3 regions of the Lysinibacillus sp. NPDC093692 genome follow, and region 3 is predicted to be linked to each of the others. Evidence: riboswitches for the same ligand, from Rfam matches in the RefSeq annotation. Region 3 holds a riboswitch; each other region holds the start of a gene.
What was found. A riboswitch is a leader RNA that binds a small molecule or an ion and turns the genes downstream of it on or off. The one in region 3 is predicted to bind cobalamin.
Positions count from the first base shown of each region.

Region 1: it holds a riboswitch for cobalamin, as region 3 does, so the genes downstream of both, ACQKN4_RS17310 (ribonucleoside-diphosphate reductase subunit alpha) here and ACQKN4_RS11940 ((2Fe-2S) ferredoxin domain-containing protein) in region 3, are expected to answer to the same signal.
Region 2: it holds a riboswitch for cobalamin, as region 3 does, so the genes downstream of both, cobT (nicotinate-nucleotide--dimethylbenzimidazole phosphoribosyltransferase) here and ACQKN4_RS11940 ((2Fe-2S) ferredoxin domain-containing protein) in region 3, are expected to answer to the same signal.

Region 1 is NZ_JBNNUW010000017.1:55,219-59,486, forward strand. Features, by position in the region: gene ACQKN4_RS17310 (ribonucleoside-diphosphate reductase subunit alpha) at 1-1,914, opposite strand, end outside; cobalamin riboswitch at 2,077-2,264, opposite strand; gene ACQKN4_RS17315 (hypothetical protein) at 2,375-3,058, opposite strand; gene ACQKN4_RS17320 (ECF transporter S component) at 3,055-3,549, opposite strand; gene ACQKN4_RS17325 (bifunctional adenosylcobinamide kinase/adenosylcobinamide-phosphate guanylyltransferase) at 3,888-4,268, opposite strand, start outside; gene ACQKN4_RS17330 (histidine phosphatase family protein) at 4,229-4,268, opposite strand, start outside.
Region 2 is NZ_JBNNUW010000003.1:212,150-216,417, forward strand. Features, by position in the region: gene ACQKN4_RS05315 (ABC transporter ATP-binding protein) at 1-487, shown strand, start outside; gene ACQKN4_RS05320 (ABC transporter permease) at 484-1,233, shown strand; cobalamin riboswitch at 1,317-1,493, shown strand; gene cobT (nicotinate-nucleotide--dimethylbenzimidazole phosphoribosyltransferase) at 1,608-2,663, shown strand; gene ACQKN4_RS05330 (trimeric intracellular cation channel family protein) at 2,784-3,389, opposite strand; gene ACQKN4_RS05335 (aminotransferase class I/II-fold pyridoxal phosphate-dependent enzyme) at 3,676-4,268, shown strand, end outside.
Region 3 is NZ_JBNNUW010000009.1:103,521-107,788, reverse strand. Features, by position in the region: gene ACQKN4_RS11945 (energy-coupling factor ABC transporter permease) at 1-687, opposite strand, end outside; cobalamin riboswitch at 835-1,019, opposite strand; cobalamin riboswitch at 1,245-1,427, shown strand; gene ACQKN4_RS11940 ((2Fe-2S) ferredoxin domain-containing protein) at 1,567-1,938, shown strand; gene cobJ (precorrin-3B C(17)-methyltransferase) at 1,943-3,613, shown strand; gene ACQKN4_RS11930 (sirohydrochlorin chelatase) at 3,628-4,268, shown strand, end outside.

The DNA.
Region 1 (4,268 bases), on a different contig from region 3:
ACTCTTTTGGAAAATAGGATCGATCGTAGCCGTACTACCCGCTAAAATAGATGTTGATGAGTTCGGTGCAACCGCCATGACGTAGCCGTTACGCATTCCTTTTTCAGCAACCGCCGCGCGTAACTCATTCCATTTATGACTGTCGTAGCCACGTTTGTCAAAATACGCACCAGTATGCCAATCCGAGCCTTCAAATAATGGGTAGGCTCCTTTTTCACATGCTAAATTGTTAGAAGCGCGAATTGTTAAATACGCAATTTCCTCATATAGCTTGTCCGCAAATTCTACAGCTTCCTCAGACTCCCATTGAATTTCTTTCAAAGCTAATAAATGATGCCAGCCAAATGTTCCAAGTCCAATGCCACGGTAGCGTAAGTTCGTACGCTCTGCTTGTTTAACTGGAATTGTATTTAAAGCAATAACATTATCTAACATACGTACTTGAACCGGGATTAATCGTTCTAAAACACCAGCCGGTACAGCTCTGCCTAGATTGATAGATGATAAGTTACATACAACGAAATCGCCAGGTTTGCGACGTGTTACGATGACATCATCTTCTAGAGTAATAGACTCGAACTCAGTTGCTGACATATTTTGAAAAATCTCTGTGCACAGGTTCGAACTATAAATCATTCCCTCATGCTTATTCGGATTCATACGATTTACTTCATCTCGATAGAACATAAACGGTACGCCTGTTTCAAGCTGCGAGCGCATAATACGCTTCATAATATCAATCGCTGGCACGACTTCACGACTTAATAATGGATTCGCAATACATTCTGCATATTTAGTACGGAAAGTGCCATCACCCTTTTTCTCATCGTAGAAATCCTCTAGTGAAAAGCCCATAACTTCTCGTACTTCATGTGGGTCAAATAAATGCCATTCCCCACGTTCTTCAACCGTTTCCATAAATAAATCCGGTAAGCATAGCCCTGTGAAAATATCATGGGCACGTAAACGCTCATCACCATTGTTTAAGCGTAAATCTAAAAACGTAAAGACGTCTTTGTGCCAAACATCTAAATAAACAGCAATAGCTCCTTGACGTTGACCTAGCTGATCGACTGAAACCGCCGTATTATTAAGCTGTTTAATCCATGGTAAAACACCACTTGATGCACCTTTAAAGCCTTTAATGGATGAGCCTCGGCTACGAATTTTGCCCATGTAAACACCAATACCACCACCGTATTTCGATAATGTAGCGACATCTGTATTCGTGTCATAAATACTTTGTAAACTATCATCTACTGTATCGATAAAGCAGCTAGATAGCTGGCCATGTGTTTTACCTGCATTCGATAATGTAGGTGTTGCCACAGTCATATATAAATTACTCATTGCCCAGTAAGATTCACGTACTTTTTCTAAACGATTTTCTGTTTCATCTTGCATAAGGGTCATCGCAATGACCATCCATCGTTCCTGTGGTAGCTCTACTGGTGTTTTTGTGTAATCACGGACTACATAGCGGTCCATTAATGTTTTTAAGCCAATATACGTAAACAATTCATCTCGACTTGATTCTAAATAGGAAGCGAGTTCTTGAAGATCCTGCTCACTATATTTTGTTGTTAAACTTTCATGATACAAACCAGCTTCTGTATAGCGTGCTAATTGTTCTGGGAAACCTTTATAAACATCTTGCACTGAAACGCCACGGCGCATTGCAAATTGATCATACAGTTTTTCTAAATAAATTTGAGCTGCGACAAATGTCCAGTATGGCTCCTCTTCATCAATCAGGCTAAGCGTTTGTAAAATCATCGCATCCGCCCATGCTTCAAATGTTGCATTGTCGTTTTTTCGTAGCCATCGATCCGATAATCTTACAAAACTTTCGATTTCTTCCTCCGTATAACTTTTCTTGAGCTTAGCAATTTGCTGTTCGATTTGAATTGTCATGTATACATTCTCTCCCTTTCTTTCTCCACCAACACAAAAAGCGATCACGCAACATTTATCGGTTACGTGATCGCAGTAAAATCGGAAATGGAAATGAAGGACATGCACACTAAGAAGTGGACAAATCTCTCGCCTCCACTTCTCAATCCCCGAAGAATGTGTTGCTGTCTTGAACAAATCGGCAGGTCTCCTGGCTCATGCTTCCTCCAAATGATGGCCTTCCCGTTCTTTACAGTGGCCTATTCATCATTTGTCAGCACTTACAGTTGCGGGGACAGCTTCGGCCTAAGATGACTCTTTTCCGAATTCCCTTTTAAACCATATTTGGTACCGCTCGTCCAAAATACTATATATTGTGTTTTAACTCCTAAACAAATCTAACATATAGTGTTTATAGTTGCAATAGGCGTTTTGCCCCTTGAATTTTTTTAAGTGTTACTTTTTCTCGAAGCAAGCCCGATTACAATGCAGTTTTACGTAGTTTTTCAAAATTTCTAGGAAAATATTTTTGTACTTGCTGCTCTTTTTCTGGATCAATTCCTAGCAAAACTACTGCACATGGACCAGCCGATTTCTCAACATCTAATGAACTTTTGACCTGTTGCTCGCCAAAAAGTCGGGTAAATTCTGCTTGTAGACCTTTTGATCCAACTGGCCATACTTGCTGCATGATTCCCTCTTTCCACGCTTGAAAAATAGGGTCCAGCTGTGCGACATCTTCAGGCTGTGCAAGGATTTCATTGCCTACAAGCGGCAGACCATATGTGTACCAACTTAGCTGCTCATGCTTAGTAGCTGTCCGTTTCTGCTGCTCCCCAAGCATCGTTATTGACAAACCTGATTGTAAAGTTGGCATATTGGTCTCTGAACTACCGTCTATTTGCGGACAAAAAAGACCAGCCTCATCAAAAACCTGCTGAATGCCTGCAACATAACGAGACCATGCAGCATCCCCTGAAAAATTAGCAAGTAAAATATGCCTTGGTAAAGCATTTGCAGCAAGCTGCTCTAAAAATGTAACACGTGCAGTAAAATATGCCGTAAGCTGATCTGGAGCAGACACAACATCTTGTAGCTTTTCGCCAATTGCAGCGGCATTATCGGTTGTCGCAATGAGCTCGCCTATTTTTATTGCATTTCTCAATGTACTCGACCTTCCTTACGCACAAATACCTTCGACAGAACTGGCATCGCCACCGCAACGATCACTAGATTAACTAGTGTTGCCAATGGAAGACTAGTCAATGACGTCCAATAAAATGCCGGACTAATAATAAAGTAAAATGGTATAGGTGCCACGACACCATTTAAAACAAGTGCCACAGGCCATTTCCAGAAATGCATTCCTTTTTTATGCATAACCCCAAAGATCCATACAACGATAAACATTTCCACAGCGATAATTATATGTAGTGGTCCAAAAGGGAAGCCAGTAGTTAAGGCTGAAATAAAATGCCCAATGACTCCTGCAGCACCAGCTAATACTGGCGATAAAAATACAACGCTCAAAAATGCCGGTGCAGAGTCAAGCGCAGCAGTTGTAATAAATGTTGGAATTTTAATGACTGCACCTACTGCACAAATTGCCGCTACCATGGCAGTGAGCGTTAATTTCATTAATTTTTGTCGATCCATCCCATTTCCTCTTTCCGTGAAATTTTTTCATTATAGCGTGTGGGGTTTATTTCCGTTGCGGCTGTGCACTTTGTAGCTGCCGCTTCGCTTTCGCACAGAGCAGAGCTTCCTGGGGGCGTCCGATGAGCCGCTTCGCTTCGCTGCAGGGTCTCGGGCGAACAGAACGTTCGAAGGCGTTATCACCGGACGTGATGCTATTAGCCTTCGTTCCTTTATATCGCTATTCCCCAAGGAGTCGTCTAGCCGTAACGAAGATCAACTTATATACAAAGTATGCGTCTTTGCAAATGTCATCCCCACTTTTTTGAAGAGCCATCTAAATTCTGCAAGACACTAAATCATTTAATTTGTTCCCCAATACCGTACCAAATGCGTACGACTTGTTCGGCTTCAGCAAATAATGCCTGGTACAAACGCCCACATGTATCACGCAATAATCGTGCCTGTTTTTCCATCGGCACAACGCCACGTCCCATATCGGTCACTATTATATACAAGGAACAATTTTCTTCAAGCGACTTTAGTCTTGTTAAAATAGTTCTGACAAGAGGTTCATCATCCTCAAGATTTTGTATTACGAGCCACTTTTCTATGTTTTTTATAACTAGTACATCACAAGTAGGAGCGCCATGAGGTAGAGTACCATCCACTAGCTCAACGTTTTGACCTGCAAGTAATTTCATGACATAGTCGGTTTTTCCACTATAGGCTCCTCCGAT
Region 2 (4,268 bases), on a different contig from region 3:
CATTCTCAATAAACCACAGGTCCTATTTTTGGATGAACCAACAACTGGTTTAGATCCAAACTCCAGAAAAGATTTATGGAATATTATAAAGGACATTAGAGAAGAAGGAACAACAATAATCTTAACGACACATTATATGGAAGAAGTAGAAGCACTCTGTGATAATGTATGTTTTATTAACAATGGGAGTATTTATACTGTAGGAAGACCTGAAGAGATTATTAATAATGCTAATTTAAACTCAGTAATAAAAATAGGTTTAATTGCCGATTCTTCTGTCCATTATTTAGAAAGTTGTCCTGCAGTAGATAAGATTAAAAAAGAAGATGATTATTTCTATTTATATACGAAAGATATTAGAAAAACGTTAGATTATATAAATAAATTAGAAGATGAAAAAAGAATAACAACGACTAGTATAAATATTCAAATGGCGAATTTAGAGGATGTATTCTTAAATATGACTGGAAGTGTTTTGAAAATATGAATAGTTTCGTGAATTTATCTTCTATATTTTTTAAAATGGAAATAAGAAATAAACAAGCGGTTGTTATGAGTACGGTGTTCCCTATTCTTATGATGGCTTTAATGGGTACAGCCGGAAAAGATACGGCAAGAGACGGCATGTCCTATATGACTTATATTTTTCCTGGTATTTTAGGTATGGCTTATGGAGCTATTGGTCTTATAGCATTACCCGTTATGATTGCTTCGTATAGGGAAAGGGGTATTTTTAAAAAAATTAAAGTTACGCCAATCTCTGCATCAAAAATAATGGTATCTATTTTCAGTACACAGCTTTTCATTATGGCTATACAAACAGTTATTATTTTGGTCATTAGTGTTTTCGTTTTTAATGTTCAATTAAATTTTAATTCGATTTACACTCTTTTATTAATCCCGTTGTTATTAATCGGTGGTCTTAGTTTATTAGGCATAGGTTTAATAATCGGAATTTACGCTAATAACACAAAAAATGCCACAACTATGGGAAATCTTTCAAATCTAGTATTCATTTTTTTAGGTGGTACTTTTTTTCCGAGTGATGTATGGCCAAAATTTTTAATGCCATTTGTTTATATTAATCCACTTAATTATATTATTGAAGCTATTAGAAAAACACTTATTTTCGAGACTCAAAATTTTTATACGTATCTGACTGAACTTTCAGTAATAACTGCTATAGCAGTTATTACTTTAGTATTTTGTGTTAAAGTTTTTAAATATGAATAATTAATATCAGTTTACTATAATAAACATGATGCACGAAAATTTCGAATGTTGACATATTAAACACTTTGACGTAAATTAAAAATAATTGCATAAAAGCATTAGGTGCCCATTGCGGGAGAATAGGGAATAAAGTGAAAAGCTTTAGCGGTCCCACCACTGTAAAAGGGAGTTTCATAGAGAATGCCACTAGCATCGTTCTGGGAAGGTTCTATGAAATGTTGAAATTGAGCCAGGAGACCTGCCTATCTGCTTCGTATTATATAGACGATGGAAAAGTCTGTAGTTTATTTGTTATGGATAAACTACAGGCTTTTTATTTTTTTCTCTAAATCATTCTTCGAGTAACAAGGGCAAATAAGAAAGGGGAAATTTTCATGCAATTATTACAACAAACGATCCAAAACATTCAAAGTGCAGACCACAAAATGATGGGGCAGGCAAGAGAACGCATAGATGCACTTTGCAAACCTCCTAGTAGTTTGGGGAAGCTGGAAACTCTAGCTGTGCAACTATCCGGTATTACAGGTGAACTATATCCTGCAATTGATAATAAAGCAATTATTGTCTGTGCCGCGGATCATGGCGTCTGTGAAGAAGGAGTGACGCCGAATCCACAAAATGTGACGGTCTTCCAAACGCTAAATTTCCCAAGAGGAGGAACAGGTGTCTGTGCTGTCGCGAAAATAACGAATGCAAAAATTGTTACGGTAGACGTTGGGGTTAAAGAGGATATTCCACATGATGCTGGTGTCATCATTAAAAAGATTAAATATGGTACGGACAATATGGCAAAGGGTCCTGCTATGTCAAAGGAAGAAGCCATTCAATCAATTGAAGTAGGAATTGAAGTAACTACGGAAGAAATCAAAAAAGGGATAAATGTACTCGGGACAGGTGAAATGGGTATCGGTAATACAACACCTAGTGCTGCTATATTATCGGTTCTTCGCGAGTGTCATCCGAATGAAGTGACAGGCTTCGGTGCAGGAGTTGGACCAGGAGGAATAGCACATAAAGTAGAAGTCATCCGCAAAGCTATAGCATTAAACAAACCAAATCGTCATGATGCTATTGATGTTCTTGCAAAAGTCGGAGGGTTAGAAATTGGCGCGATGGCAGGGGTAATACTTGCTGCTGCTGCACATCGCAAACCTGTTGTTATTGACGGCTTTATTTCTACTATCGCTGCTCTAATTGCGTACGAACTTGAGCCAAACGTAAAAGACTATATTATTCCTTCTCATGCTTCTGAAGAACCTGGTGCAAAAATTGCTGCTGAAATGCTCGGAATTGAACCAATGCTACAAATGAATATGCGATTAGGAGAGGGCTCTGGTGCAGCTTTAGCCTTTCCTATTTTGGATGCAGCAAGCTCTATGATGAAAAACATGACTACATTAGAGGAAGCTATGTTACTGTTGAAAATGTAGATTTATTAATCTTTAGGTACTTATTGTCGCTGCTGTGGATGCACGGCGTTTGTGAAAATAAGAAAAATTCAAAACAAGCCCAAATCTGATATTTGGGCTTGTTAATATGCAACGGTATAGCTATGCTCGATTCAACTTCCGCAACGGTAACCGCCATTTCTTCGTATATGAAAGTATTCTTAATACTGTGATCACACCAAATAATACATATAAAAAGATATCCCCTGAGAAAAGTTGAAGTCCGATAATAAGCCCGGCTAGTGCTGCCCAAACACCATAAATTTCATCACGGAGGACTAATGGTTGTCGTCTAGCTAATAAATCGCGAACAATTCCACCACCTGACCCTGTTAAGACAGCAGCTACAATAACTGCACTAATAGGCATGTCGAGCTTTACAGCATAGAGAGCACCTTGAATCGCAAATGCGGATAATCCGATAGCATCGGTAAAATTGCCCCAGCGATGCCAATGCTGAATAAGACGGTGCGGAAATAAGAAAAATAGCGTAATCGCTGCAATGGCAATTTGGAACATCATATCTTGACCCCAAAGTGTAGTTACAGGTAAACCTATCAATAGATTTCGTATAGCTCCACCACCGAAAGCAGTTACGATACCGAGTATATAGACACCGAATAAATCATATTCTTCTTCCATTGCAATTATTGCCCCGGAAATAGCGAAGGCAATTGTTCCAATGATACTAAAAACCTCCCAAGCCAACCCTTTCACCCCTTAAGTGAATAAAATCATTTCTTGTTGTAGATTAGTTACTAATACGAACTAGAAAACATTAAAGTCTTCTTTTTTGTATCAGAAGCAAAGAAAGCATCGACTTATGATTTGGAATTATCAGATATTAAGTATCTAATTATAGCAGAAATGCATAGATATAGTTTTTAATTTAACTAAGCGCCTAAATGCAATTAGAAACACAAGCAATTTTTGCAGGCAAGCTCACAAATTGTTAAGATAAGATTTGAACAAATGTGAAATGGAGAAGAACATAATGACTTTTACAACCAATTTATTAGAAGAAACACTAGCATTAGCTGCTAAAATAGAAGATAAGGTACGCCCTTTTCATGCAAAGGTAGAAGATATGGCGTTCTTCAATCAACAAAAAGTGCTTGCTGCATTCCGAAAGCATCAAGTAAGTGATTATCATCTGCACCCATCTAACGGTTATGGCTATGATGATGAAGGGCGTGACAATCTAGAACGTGTTTATGCAGAGGTTTTTGGAGCGGAGGCTGCCATTGTGCGTCCGCAAATTATTTCTGGTACACATGCAATCACACTTAGCTTATTCGGAGTACTACGTCCTGGTGATGAATTACTTTATATTTCGGGGCAGCCGTATGATACATTGCAATCAATAGTCGATGGTGGCGATAAAGATACTGGCTCGTTAAAAGATTATAAAATCGGTTATAGCCATGTGGATTTATTGAATAATCAAGAGATCGATTGGGAAGGTGTTGTAGCTGCAATTACAGCAAACACAAAAATGATTGCTATCCAACGTTCGAAGGGCTATGCAACACGCCCATCCTTTACTATTTCGCAAATTGCAGAAATGTGTGCAAAGATCCGTGAATT
Region 3 (4,268 bases):
TTTCAAGAAATTCATAACGATCACTGTTAAAATGCCTTCACTAACAGCAAGAGGAATTTGCGTGAACGCAAAAATACTAGCAAACTTTGTGAATGAAGTCATAAAGCCTCCGACCTCAGAAGGGAAGGCAAGCGCTAATTGTACAGAAGTGACAATATATGTACCTAAGTCACCAAGCATTGCTGCTAAAAAGACGGCTACTGAAAATGATAATCCCATTTTTTGAGAACCCTTAAAAACATAATAAGCAATAATAGGACCAGCAATTGCCATAGAAAAGGCATTAGCACCTAAAGTTGTCAGCCCACCATGTGCTAAAAGTAAAGATTGGAATAATAATACGATTGTTCCGATAACGCTCATCGCTAATGGTCCAAAAAGAACTGTCCCAAGACCAACCCCTGTCGGATGTGAACAACTACCTGTTACAGAAGGGATTTTTAAAGCTGATAGTACAAAGGCAAAGGCACCAGATAGGCCTAAAATCATTTTTGTTTCAGGATTTTCATCAATAGTTTTACGAATAGAACGTAATCCTAAAATAATAAACGGAATCGATAAGACCCACCAAAAAATCGCCCATTCAATTGGCAAAAAGCCCTCCATAATGTGCATCGCAAATGCACGGTCTGGTACGAATAAAAATGCCAATAAGAAATAACTAAGCTTCCAACCTGAGAATTTCAAAAATTTCTCCTCCTCACATTAAAATAGTTCGAATAGTATGCGATACGAAATCAAAAAAGCACTTCTCCAATTGTGGAAAAGTGCATAGCTAAAAATGCAAATAAAATTCTAATTTGCTCAGCCGCACACCTATCCTCGTAGGTTCAAACGATCACATATTTTTCGGCAGGTCTCCTGGCTTTAGTTCAACGTTTTATAGGCCTTCCCATCCTTTGGACAGTGACATTATCTATAAAACTCCCTAGTACAGTGGCGGGACCGCGCCGGACTTAAACCGGCTTCCCTTTTAAGCGAAATGATGAACAATTCGCACCGAAAAAAGATGAAGTTGTGATTTCACGACAAAGTGTAACATGAATTTCCATATATATGCTATACTTTTTAAGAAAAAATTTTTAATTGAGTGTCTATGTCGAAAATTCGGATAAATAGAAAAGGAATGTCATATTTTTCATTAAAAAATTACTGAAAATGTCACAAATTTAGAAAGAAATATTGAAATTTTAAAAAAATAAGCTATGATAGAAACAGTTTTTAATTTTACAAAAAAAATAAATTCATATAAAACATCCATAAGTGCTTGAATATTTTCAAGATAATAGGGAAATCGGTGAGAATCCGATACAGCCCCCGCTACTGTAATAGCTGATGAAATCGCGGATGCCACTAGTGAGAACTAGGAAGGCGCGAAAGTAAAAGGAAGCTTAAGTCAGGAAACCTGCTTATGTGATAATGCATGCAAACTTTTCGGAGGGAGAAGTTGAAGCGAGAGCGAGTACCTGTATATATTCGTTTTTATTTGGCTTCTACTAAACCTTTACTCTTCGTCTAGAGTAAAGGTTTTTCTTTTTCCTAAAAGCAAATGAGGGGAGAAAAACTATGACAACTTGGAATTTAGAAGGGATGAAAACACATCTTTTTATATGCAATGGTAGTAGCTGTATGAAAAAAGATGCTGAGGACATTACTCAGGCAATTCGTGATGAAATACAGGTACTGGAACTTGATAAGGAAATACATACGACAAGGACTCGCTGTAATGGTAGGTGTAAAGATGCTTGTGTTGTCATTGCTTATCCTCAAGGGAATTGGTACCGCGTGCCGACAACAGAGCATGCGAAGGCACTCGTACAAGATTTAAATCATGAATCTTTACATAATGAGCATGTCTTTACTTTACGTGAAGGATCTTTACAGCGTACAGCACAAACAACAGCCATTAAAGGTATTGAAAAGGTGAAAGAGGGGTAGCAAAATGGCGCAAAAAGGTAAGATTTTCGTAGTTGGCTTTGGCCCTGGAGACTTTAAACATATTACGACTCGTGCTGTAGAGGCACTACAACAAAGTCATATGATTATTGGTTATAAAACCTATGTTGAGCTTATTCAAGATTTAGTTAGTGCAAAGTCGATTATTAGTACTGGTATGACAGAGGAAGTTTCACGTGCACAGGAAGCTGTACGTCAAGCAGAGGCTGGAAGTATCGTATCGGTTATTTCTAGTGGTGATGCCGGTGTTTATGGGATGGCAGGATTAGTGTATGAAGTATTAATCGAGCTAGGCTGGACGGAAGCCACTGGTATCGAAGTAGAAATTGTTCCAGGTATTTCTGCTATTAATTCGTGTGCAAGTTTACTAGGTGCTCCTATTATGCACGACGCTTGTACTATTAGTTTGAGTGACCACTTAACACCTTGGAATTTAATTGCTAAGCGGGTAGAAGCAGCGGCAATGGCGGATTTTGTTATTGCGCTTTATAACCCAAAAAGTGGACGTCGTACGAGACAAATCGTAGAGGCTCAACGAATTTTATTAGAATATCGTTCGCCCGATACACCGGTTGGCCTTGTGAAAAGCGCGTATCGTGACCGTCAGGAAATTACGATGACGACTTTAGCAGAAATGCTTGAACATGATATCGGCATGTTAACAACCGTTATTATCGGGAATTCATCAACATTTTTCTATGACAATAAAATGATTACACCACGTGGTTATCAGCGTAAATATACACTTGGAGAAGAAAAACAGCCGTTACGACCACATCAACGACTGAAGGAAGAAAATGAACCATGGGCAATGAATCAAGAAACTGGGGCAGCGCGAAATGATTTTGCAACAGATCCGAATGCCAATCGTATAAAGCCCAGTTTAGCTATAACATCACAACCAAAGCCTAAAAAGTCATCGCTTGAAATGGCAACAGCAGCTCTGGCAAAGGTGAAGGGAACTAGCGCTGTGAAAGTAACACCTAAGCTCGTTCAACAAAAAATCGAATCGGTTTTTGAATTAGCTGTTAGTCCTGGGGTAGCCAATAAGTTTTTTACTCCTCAACAAATGATGACATTAGCTGAGGTAGTTGGTGAGGAAGGAACGATGGAGTATACACCAGACCACCAAATTCATTTGAAAATTCCTACGTCCGAGCCAGGAGAGATTACAGCAAAGCTTCGCGAAGTAGGCTTTTTACTAACACCAATTGGTGACGTACTTTCGTTAAAGGCTTGTGATTTCTGTTATGGAGAAAAAACTGATTCGATTCCATATGCGGAAGAGATTCAAGAAAAGCTTGGTGGTATATCGTTACCGAAAACATTGAATATTGGTTTTAATGGCTGTGGTATGGCGTGTTATCGAGCCGTATTTGATGATATTGGCATTGTTTATCGTAAAAGTAAATTCGATGTTTTTATTGGTGCCAAGCCGGTTGGTCGGACAGCACATGCGGCTCAGCCTGTTGTTGAAGGATTAGAGCCTGAACAGCTAATACCGCTTATTACCGACATTATCGAAGAATATAAAGCAAATGCACATCCAAATGAACGTTTGTTTAAATACTTCAAGCGTGTGAAAAAGATCCTACATTTTACGTATCAGGATATGTCTTCAAAAATAAAAGTTGAGCCAGCTCCATGCGGCGACTAGTGAGGGGTAATGAGATGAAAGCAATTTTATTTGTCGGCCACGGGAGCCGTTTAGAAGCAGGAAATGAAGAGGTACGCACGTTTATCGAGCAAATGAAACCTCGTATTGATGAGAATTTTTTAGTAGAAACATGTTTTTTAGAGTTTGCCTCGCCGAACATTGAAGAAGGTATTACGAACTGTGTGAAGAAGGGCGCTACAGAGGTGCATGTTATTCCGATTATTCTTCTTCATGCTGGACATTCAAAAATGCATATTCCAGCAGAAATCGAACATGCGCGTGAGCATTATCCAAATATTACGTTCACATATGGTCAAACAATCGGTATCCATGAAGAAATATTTGCGATTTTAGAAGATCGTTTAGCAGAAATAGGCTTTAATGCTGAAGAAGAACATAAAGATACCGCGGTTTTATTAATTGCACGAGGCGGCAGTGACCCATATGCAAATGGTGATTTTTATAAAATTACACGCCTGTTATGGGAGAAACTCCCGGTTCAATATGTAGAAAGCGCATTTATGGGGGTTACAGATCCTCGTGTTGAAGAAGGAATTGAGCGCTGTGTGAAGCTTGGTGCTAAAAAAATCATTATGCTACCGTACTTTTTATTCACGGGTATCTTAATGGAACGAATGAATGGGATGTGTAAGCA